3 regions of the Streptomyces sp. NPDC057963 genome follow, and region 1 is predicted to be linked to each of the others. Evidence: riboswitches for the same ligand, from Rfam matches in the RefSeq annotation. Region 1 holds a riboswitch; each other region holds the start of a gene.
The links. Region 1 has a riboswitch for thiamine pyrophosphate ahead of ACFVT1_RS38300 (thiamine ABC transporter substrate binding subunit). Riboswitches for the same ligand answer to the same signal wherever they lie in the genome.
Positions count from the first base shown of each region.

Region 2: another riboswitch for thiamine pyrophosphate. It lies ahead of thiC (phosphomethylpyrimidine synthase ThiC); the one in region 1 lies ahead of ACFVT1_RS38300 (thiamine ABC transporter substrate binding subunit).
Region 3: another riboswitch for thiamine pyrophosphate. It lies ahead of thiO (glycine oxidase ThiO); the one in region 1 lies ahead of ACFVT1_RS38300 (thiamine ABC transporter substrate binding subunit).

Region 1 covers NZ_JBHVPX010000036.1:10,198-13,401, reverse strand. The annotation lists gene ACFVT1_RS38305 (ABC transporter permease) at 1-526, opposite strand, end outside; gene ACFVT1_RS38300 (thiamine ABC transporter substrate binding subunit) at 673-1,782, opposite strand; TPP riboswitch at 1,856-1,972, opposite strand; gene rlmN (23S rRNA (adenine(2503)-C(2))-methyltransferase RlmN) at 2,029-3,135, opposite strand.
Region 2 covers NZ_JBHVPX010000002.1:187,140-190,343, reverse strand. The annotation lists gene ACFVT1_RS04570 (SsgA family sporulation/cell division regulator) at 1-431, shown strand, start outside; gene ACFVT1_RS04565 (YibE/F family protein) at 512-1,834, opposite strand; TPP riboswitch at 1,905-2,038, shown strand; gene thiC (phosphomethylpyrimidine synthase ThiC) at 2,031-3,204, shown strand, end outside.
Region 3 covers NZ_JBHVPX010000008.1:176,202-179,405, forward strand. The annotation lists gene ACFVT1_RS20545 (thiazole synthase) at 1-177, opposite strand, end outside; gene thiS (sulfur carrier protein ThiS) at 180-482, opposite strand; gene thiO (glycine oxidase ThiO) at 479-1,660, opposite strand; TPP riboswitch at 1,658-1,771, opposite strand; gene ACFVT1_RS20560 (NAD(P)/FAD-dependent oxidoreductase) at 2,069-3,204, shown strand, end outside.

The DNA.
Region 1 (3,204 bases):
GCAGGGTGACCCGCCGCCAGGCGGCGAACCGCCCGGCGCCCAGCACCCGCGCGGCCTCCTCCTGCCGCGGGTCGAGTTGTGACCACAGCCCGCCCACGGTCCGTACGACCACTGCGTAGTTGAAGAAGACATGGGCGAGCAGAATCGCCCAGACGGTGGTGTCGAGGCGTACGCCCCAGAGTTCGTCGAGGAACCCGCCGCGTCCCAGCAGCGCCAGGAAGGCCGTCCCGACGACGACGGTCGGCAGGACGAACGGCACGGTGACGACCGCCCGCAGCAGCTGCTTGCCGGGGAAGTCGAAGCGGGCGAAGACATAGGCGCCGGGCAGCGCGATCAGCAGGGTCAGCGAGGTCGAGGCGAGCGCCTGCCAGGTCGTGAACCAGAGGACGTCGCGGATGTCCGGCCGGGTCAGCACCTCGACGACCCGGCCGAACTGCCAGACGCCGTCCGCCTTCAGCCCGCGGCCGACGATCGCGGTGACGGGGTAGGCGAAGAACAGCGCGAAGAACGCGACGGGCACGGCCATCAGGCCGAGCCGCACCGCACTCCCGCGCCGCGCCTTCGCGCGCGCGAAGTCCGCGTGCCCGAAGCGGGCGCGCGGCTCCTCCCCCCGCGGCCCCTCCTCGGGCGCGCCCTTCCCGCCCGCGTCCGTTCCGCGTACGGGGGTCCGCGTTACTTCACTACGAGCGAGGACCACGACTGGACCCACTGCTCACGGTTCTTGGAGATCTTGTCGGGGGCGACGGTCGCCGGTGTGCCGACCGTCGCGCCGAACTTCGTGAAGAGTTCCGGCAGTTTCGCGCTCTCGTCGACCGGGTTCACGAACATGTTGAGCGGCATGTCCTCCTGGAACCTCTTGCTGATCAGGAAGTCCAGCAGGGCCTTGCCCCCCGCCTCGTTCTTCGCACCGTTCAGCAGGCCCGCGAACTCGATCTGGCGGAAGCAGGTCCCGGTGGCGACCCCGGTCGGTGCCTCGGCCGGCTGCGGCTTCGCGTAGAGCACCTCGACGGGTGGGCTGGAGGCGTACGACACGACGAGCGGCCGGTCGGCCTTGGCCTTCTTGCCGCCCGCGGAACCGGAGAACTCCTCGTTGTACGCCTGCTCCCAGCCGTCGACGACCTTGACGCCGTTGTCCTTCAGCTGCTTCCAGTAGTCCTGGTAGCCCTTCTCGCCGTAGGTGGCGACGGTGCCGAGAAGGAAGCCGAGGCCGGGCGAGGAGGTCCCGGCGTTCTCGGTGACGAGGAGGTTCTTGTACGCGGGCTTCGCCAGGTCGTCGAAGGTCCGCGGCGGCGCGAGTTTCTTCGCCGCGAAGTACTCCTTGTCGTAGTTGACGCAGATGTCGCCGGTGTCGATCGGGGTGACCCGGTGCTCGGCGTCGAGTCGGGTGCCGGCCGCCACCCGGTCGATGCCCTTCGCCTCGTACGGCGTGAAGAGGCCACTGTCGAGGGCGCGGGAAAGCAGGGTGTTGTCGACACCGAAGAACACGTCACCGCGCGGTGATCCCTTGGTCAGGATCTCCTGGTTGAGCGCGACACCCGCGTCGCCGCTCTTCAGCACCTTGACGGTGTAGCCGGTCTGCTCGGTGAACTCCTTCAGCACGTCCTTGGAGACGTTGAAGGAGTCATGGCTGACGAGCGTCACGGTCTTCGAGCCGGAGCTCTTCGTGCCGCCGGAACCGGAGTCCGACGTATCGGAACTCCCGCATCCGGCCAGTGCCGTGACGCCGAGCGCGGCGGCGACGGCCGTCGCCGCGAGCTGCGTGGTTCTGCGCGTGGTGCTCATTGTGGATTCCTCCTGGGTTTTGGCCAGGAAGAGACGCGGCCCCGCCCGCGAAAAGCGGGCAGGGCGCAACAGCATGAGTTGATGACCGAACTTCCTACCCGGAATGACCCGGGCGAGGTTCAGAGGGTCTGCGGCCGACCTGTTCTCGGTGCCGCACTCTCAGCGCTGTGGCGCTCCCCTGTCGGAATATGAAGTTGATTTATATGAAGTTGATTTCAGGCCCAGGTTACACGGGCCGTTCCGGCCTCAGCGCTCGGCTGCCGCCAACTGACCGCAGGCACCGTCGATCTCCTGGCCTCGGGTGTCCCGCACGGTCACCGGCACCCCGTGTGCCGCGATCGCCTCGACGAAGGCCTTCTCGTCCTCGGGCCGCGAGGCCGTCCACTTGGACCCGGGGGTCGGGTTCAGCGGGATCAGGTTGACATGCACCCGCTTGCCCTTGAGGAGCCGGCCGAGCCGGTCACCACGCCATGCCTGGTCGTTGATGTCCCGGATCAGCGCGTACTCGATGGAGATCCGGCGGCCGGACTTCTCCGCGTACTCCCACGCGGCGTCCAGCACCTCGCGCACCTTCCACCGCGTGTTCACGGGGACGAGTGTGTCGCGCAGCTCGTCGTCCGGTGCGTGCAGCGAGACGGCGAGACGGCACTTGAACCCCTCGTCGGCGAAGCGGAGCATCGCGGGCACCAAGCCGACGGTGGAGACGGTGATCCCCCGCTGCGAAAGCCCCAGCCCGTCCGGCTCCGGATCGGTGAGCCGGCGGATCGCGCCGACCACCCGCTTGTAGTTGGCGAGCGGCTCGCCCATGCCCATGAAGACGATGTTGGAGAGGCGCGCCGGGCCTCCCGGGACCTCTCCGTCGCGCAGCGCCCGCATGCCGTCCACGATCTGGTGGACGATCTCGGCGGTCGACAGATTGCGGTCGAGACCGGCCTGCCCCGTGGCGCAGAACGGGCAGTTCATCCCGCACCCCGCCTGCGACGAGATGCACATCGTCACCCGCTCCGGGTAGCGCATCAGGACGGATTCGACGAGCGTCCCGTCGTGCAGCTTCCACAGCGTCTTGCGGGTGGTGTCGTCGTCGCAGCTGATGTGACGGACCACCGACATCAGGTCGGGGAACATCGCCTCGGCGAGCCCGTCCCGCGAAGCGGCCGGGATGTTGGTCCACTCGGCCGGGTCGTGCGCATACCGAGCGAAGTAGTGCTGCGAGAGCTGCTGGGCGCGGAACGGCTTCTCGCCGATCGCGACGACGGCTTCCTTGCGCTCGGCGGGCGTGAGGTCGGCGAGGTGCCGCGGCGGCTTCTTGGCTCCGCGGGGCGCGACGAAAGTGAGTTCTCCGGGCTTAGGCATGGTTCATCCAGTGTCGCAGACAAAGCAGCGAGGGCCCGCCGCCCTGTGGACAACGGACCCTCACTCGCA
Region 2 (3,204 bases), on a different contig from region 1:
AGTCGGTTCAAGCTGAGGTCATGATGAGCTTCCTCGTTTCGGAGGAGCTCTCTTTCCGGATCCCGGTGGAGCTCCGGTATGAAGTGTGCGATCCATATGCGATCCGGATGACCTTCCATCTGCCCGGCGACGCCCCCGTCACCTGGGCATTCGGCCGTGAGCTGCTGCTCGACGGCCTCAACAGTCCCAGTGGCGACGGCGATGTGCACATTGGGCCCACCGAGCCCGAGGGGCTTTCCGATGTACACATCCGGCTTCAGGTGGGCGAGGACCGCGCCCTCTTCAGGGCCGGTACGGCGCCGCTCGTGGCCTTTCTCGACCGGACGGACAAACTCGTGCCGCTCGGGCAGGAATGCACGCTGGGTGACTTCGAGGGCAACCTGGAGGAGGCCCTGGGCCGGATCCTCGCCGAGGAGCAGAACGCCGGCTGAAGAGCACGGCGTCGCAGACCGGCCCGCCGGTCGAACGCGACACCTGCCGAACGGGTGAATCGCTCTCCGTACGGGGGCGTTCAAGGCTTCGTCCTGCGACGGCGGCCTCTCCCGGTCCGTACGGGTGCAGGAGCTCCGGCTTCCGCGCCGAGCCCTGTGCGGTCCGCGGAGACGACCAGCGCGGCGAGCACTGTCGTCACCGGCACCGAGGCGACCAGTCCGATCGAGCCGACCAGCGTCCGCACGATCTCTTCCGCCACCAGTTCGCTGTTGGCCACCGTCCCCACGCTGCTCTGGGCGATCGAGAACAGCAGCAGCAGCGGCAGCGCGGCGCCCGCGTAGGCGAGCACCAGCGTGTTGACGACCGAGGCGATGTGGTCGCGTCCGATCCTGATCGCCGCTCGGTAGAGCCCCCGCGCGCCCATCGTCGGGTTCGCCTGGTGCAGCTCCCAGACCGCCGATGTCTGGGTGACCGTCACGTCGTCGAGTACCCCGAGCGAACCGATGATGACACCGGCCAGCAGCAGGCCGCTCATGTCGATGTGCGGGTACAGGCCGTGGATGAGGCCGGTGCTGTCGTCGGTGTTGCCGGTCAGGCTCGCCCAGCCGATGAAGAGCGATCCGAGCAGTCCGATCAGCAGGAGCGAGATTAGTGTGCCGATCACCGCGACCGAGGTGCGGGCGGTCAGGCCGTGGCACATGTAGAGCGCGGTCAGCATGATCGCACTGGCCCCGATCACCGCGACGAGCAGGGGATTCGAACCCTGGAGGATGGCCGGGAGGATGAACAGGGTCAGCACGGCGAACGACACGGCGAGCGCGATCAGTGCCATCACCCCGCGCATCCTGCCCACCGTGACCACGACCAGGGCGAAGATCCCGGCCAGCAGTGTCATCGGGAACTTCCGGTTCACATCCGTCACCGAGTACTGCAGGTCATGGGGCGCGTCGGGCGCGTAGGCCACGACCACGCCCTGCCCCTTGCGCAACTGACGCGGTGCATCGGGCTGGACGATCTCGACGAAGGTCCGGCCCTTGTCGTGACCGGTCGTCACCTCGACGGTGGCCTTCTCGCACAGCCCCGGCCCGCTTCCCGACGGCGGGGTGGTCTCGCCGCTGGTGGGCATCTGGGCGGCGTTCACTTCCTTGCAGTCCACCTTGTCGACGTTCACCACCTTTCCCTGCTGGGTCTGCCGGTCGAAACCGACACCGGTCCGCTCGTGCGGTGGCGCACCGCCCGGCCAGAGCACCGCCAGGCCGACGACGACCGCGGCGGCGAACGGGATGAGTACGGCCGCGATCACCTTGCGCAGATGCTTGGAGACGGGCGCGGCAGGACCATGACTGTGTGAGTGGCCGTGCTGATGGCCCTGCGGGTCGGGGTCGATATGGGGGGACGTCACCGGCCGATCATCGCAAGAAGGGAAGGGCCCTCTGTTCATCGCGCCGGACGGGGCGCTAGCGTGGAGGAACCTTTGCACACGCGGGAGCTCGGAGCACCGGGCTGAGAGGGCGCTGATATCCGTACACCTGTACGGGACAGGCTGCGCCGACCGCCGAACCTGTTACCGGGTAATGCCGGCGTAGGGAGTAGGTCTCATGACCACATCGGACGCACGCACGCCTGCCTCGAACCAGAGCGACGAGGCCGGGAAGTCCATCGGCTGGCACAAGGGATATGTCCGGGGTTCACGCCCGGACCTCCGGGTGCCGGTCCGTCAGGTGCACCTCACCAACGGCAAGGACGTGACGCTGTACGACACGTCGGGGCCGTACACCGACCCCACCACGGAGACCGATGTCCGTCGCGGACTCGCACCGCTGCGGGAGAACTGGATCATCGCGCGCGGCGACACCGAGGAGTACCCGGGCCGCCCCGCCCGCCCCGAGGACGACGGGCTCAGGCACACCTCGCCGCGTGGCGGGCTGCGCAACCTCGACGCCGTCTTCCCCGGCCGGCCGCGGCTGCCCCGCCGCAGTCGGGACGGGCAGCCGGTGACCCAGCTCGCGTACGCCCGCCGGGGCGAGATCACCCCGGAGATGGAGTACGTGGCGATCCGGGAGAACGTCGGGCCCGAGGTGGTGCGCGAGGAGATCGCGGCCGGCCGGGCCGTGCTGCCGGCCAACGTCAACCACCCCGAGATCGAACCGATGATCATCGGGAAGCGGTTCCTGGTGAAGGTCAATGCCAACATCGGCAACTCCGCGGTGACGTCCTCCATCGAGGAGGAGGTGGAGAAGATGACGTGGGCGACGCGGTGGGGCGCCGACACGGTCATGGACCTTTCCACCGGACGCAACATTCACACCACCCGTGAGTGGGTTCTCCGCAACTCCCCCGTGCCGATCGGCACCGTTCCCCTCTACCAGGCCCTCGAAAAGGTCGACGGCCGGGCCGAGGAGCTGACCTGGGAGATCTACAAGGACACCGTCATCGAGCAGGCCGAGCAGGGCGTCGACTACATGACGGTCCACGCCGGCGTGCGCCTGCCGTACGTCCCGCTGACCGCTCGCCGCAAGACCGGCATCGTCTCCCGCGGCGGCTCGATCATGGCCGCGTGGTGCCTGGCGCACCACAAGGAGTCGTTCCTGTACGAGCACTTCGAGGAGCTCTGCGAGATCCTCGCCGGCTACGACGTGACGTACTCGCTGGGCGACGGTCTGCGCCCCGGCTCGATCGCCGACGCCAACGACGAGGCGCAGTTCGCCGAACTGCGCACGCTCGGCGAACTGAACACGATCGCCAAGCGGTTCGGCGTCCAGACCATGATCG
Region 3 (3,204 bases), on a different contig from region 1:
GGAGAGCACCGAGCCCTGCACGGCCGGATCCAGGCGGCGCATCGCCACGGTGGTCAGTTCGGTACCGGAGGCGGTCAGCGAGCGTTCCAGCACGTCGAGGCTGGGCGCCCCGCCGGTCCCCATGATCAGCCGGGAGCCGAAGGAGGTGTCGCCGAGGGTGAAGAGGTCGTCGGACACCGTCAGCCTCCCTGGACCGCGGTCAGGACCTCGACGCGGTCACCGTCACCGAGCGCGGCGGTGGACCACCGGCCGCGCGGGACGACGGTCTCGTTGACGGCGGCGGCGACTCCGGAGCGCGCGGCGGTCAGAGTGGCGACGAGGGCGCCGAGGGTGGTGCCCGCGGGGAGGAGGCGCACCTCGCCGTTCACGGACACGGAGAGGGGCGCGGATTCGGCGGAAGAAGGAGAAGGAGAAGGAGAGGGGGAAGGAGAGGGGGAGGGAGAGGGAGAGCCGGGCTCGGAGAGCGGTGCGGGCTCGGTCATGCGGGCTGCTCCTGACGTACGGGGGCGGCGGGCGGGAAGCGGTGCGGAGTGAAGGGGCGGGCCACCTCGGGCAGTTCGCCGTCGGCCAGCAGCGCGGCCATGGCGTCTCCGGTGACGGGGGTGAGCAGCACCCCGTTGCGATGGTGGCCGGTGGCCAGGTGGAGGCCGGGCAGGGTGGTGGGGCCGAGCAGCGGGGCGTTGTCGGGGGAGGCGGGGCGCAGGCCGGCCCGGGTCTCGGTGAGCGGCAGCTCGGTGATGCCGGGCACCAGCTCGTGGGCGTCCCGCAGCAGCTCGTAGACACCGCCCGCGGTGACGGTGGTGTCCCAGCCCATCTCCTCGCTGGTGGCGCCGACGACCAGTTCGCCGTTCTCCCGCGGGACGAGATAGACATGACTGCCCCGCACCACGGCCCGGACCGTCCGGGTGAGGAAGGGTGCGTACGGTGCGGGCACGGTCAGCCGCAGCACCTGCCCCTTCACCGGCCGGACCGGCGGCACGGCCTCGTCCGGCAGCCCCGGGAGCCGGCCGCTGAGACTGCCCGCGGCGAGTACGACCTGGTCGGCGCCGAGCTGCGTACCACCGGCGAGCACGGCTCCGGCGGCCCGGTCGCGTACGACAGCCAGGCGCTCCACCCAGCCGCGGTGGAAGACCACCCCGGCCCGCTCGCAGGCGGTCAGCAGTGCGGCGGCCAGTCGGCGCGGATCGATCTGGTGGTCGCCGTCGACCCGCAGACCGCCGCGGACACCGGGCGCGAGCATGGGCTCCAGACGGCGGCAGTCGCGGCCGCCGAGCCACTCCGACTCCAGGCCCGAACGCTGCTGCAGGGCGTGCAGTTCCCGCAGATGGGCACGGTCGTCGGAGTCCAGCGCGACGGCCAGGGTGCCGCAGGCGCGGAAGCCGGTCTCCTGACCGCTCGCCGCCTCAAGTTCGGCCGCGAAGGCCGGATAGCGCGCGGCCGAGGCGACATTGAGGCCCAGCAGCATCTGTTCGCCGTAGTGGAGTTCGGTGACGGCGGCCAGCATGCCGGCCGCCACTTGGGCGGCTCCGCCGCCCGGTTCGGGATCGGCGACCGCGGTGCGCAGTCCGCGCTGCGCGGCCCGCCAGGCGGTCACCAGACCGATGATCCCGCCCCCGACGACCAGGACGTCGGATCCGTCTTTGTTCCGAGAAGAACGCATGGGCGTCCAGCCCCTCCCTTCGCCGGCATGACCCGGATCAGGTTCGTACGGTCGGAGGCCGCCCCAGCCTCCCTCTCAGCCCGGTGCGTCCGGGCTCCCGCGAGTCTTTTACGTGGGCCACCCTAAACCTCGTTCCCCGGAGCCAGTAAGGGAGCAGGACCGGTGGCCCGTTCGCTCGCTCGACTTCCTCCCTCATGGCCTCAAGGCATGGGGGTGCCCCCTCCGTCCAGCCGCAGCGGGACGGAACGACATCCTCCGGCCACTGCGTCTGCACCGTTGCCGCTCTCGTGGACGGCCGGGTCCGGCCGGCGGAGCGAGGGGAGCGGGAGTCGCAGGAGGGAAGCGGAACGCGCACCGTGGAAGAGATCCCCCTACCCTGATGAATCGTCAGGTGCTTATGGTGTACGGGTGAGCGAGCAGCAGCAGTCGGAGCAGCCTGACGGGGCGCAGCGGCCCGACCCGTCGGCAGGGCGTCGCGTCGTCGTCGTCGGCGCGGGCATGGCCGGCGTACAGACGGCGGTGGCCCTGCGGGAACAGGGCTTCACCGGCCCTGTCGTCCTGCTCGGCGCCGAACCGCACCAGCCCTACGACCGGCCCCCGCTGTCCAAGGCGGTACTGCTCGGCAAGGCCGAGGGCTCCGCGTTCGACATCGACTTCGAGGCGCTGGACATCGATCTGCGACTGGGGCGCGAAGTCACCGGTGTCCGGCCCGGCGCGCATGAGCTGGACACCCCGTCGGGTCCCGTGCCCTACGACTTCCTGGTGATCGCGACCGGTGCCGAACCGGTCGTCCTGCCCGGCTCCGAGGGCCTTCCCGGCGTCCATCTGCTGCGCACCCTCGACGACGTGGCACGACTGCGCCCCGTCCTCGACGAGCAGCACGGCGTCGTGGTCGTCGGAGCGGGCTGGATCGGCGCCGAGTTCGCCACCGCGGCCCGCGCCGCGGGCTGCGCGGTCACCGTAGTCGAGGCCGCCGAGCAGCCCCTCGCGGGCGCGATGCCGGCCGAGGTCGCCGCCCCGATGACCGCCTGGTACGCCGAGATCGGCGCCGAACTCCTCACCGGAGCCCGGGTCGCCCGCATCGAACCGAACCGGGTGGTCCTCGCGGACGGCCGCGAGATCCCGGCCGGAGCGGTCGTCGTCGGAATCGGCGCACGGCCCGCCACCGGCTGGCTGGCCGGCTCCGGCATCGCGCTCGGCGCCGACGGATCGGTGACCGCCGACGGTGCGCTGCGCACCTCGCAGCCCGATGTGTACGCGGTCGGCGACTGCGCCTCGTTCCCCTCCGCCCGGTACGGCGAACGCCTTCTCGTCCACCACTGGGACAACGCCCTCCAGGGCCCCCGGACCGCCGCCGCCAACATCATCTCCGCCGTGGCCGGCGGTGACCCGGCACCGCGGACGTACGACCCCGTGCCGTACTTCTGGTCCGAGCAGTTCGACCGGTTCGTGCAGTACGCGGGCCACCACGGGGGCGCCGACACCCTGCTGTGGCGCGGCGGGCCCACCGGCCCCACCTGGTCGGTGTGCTGGCTGCGCGACGG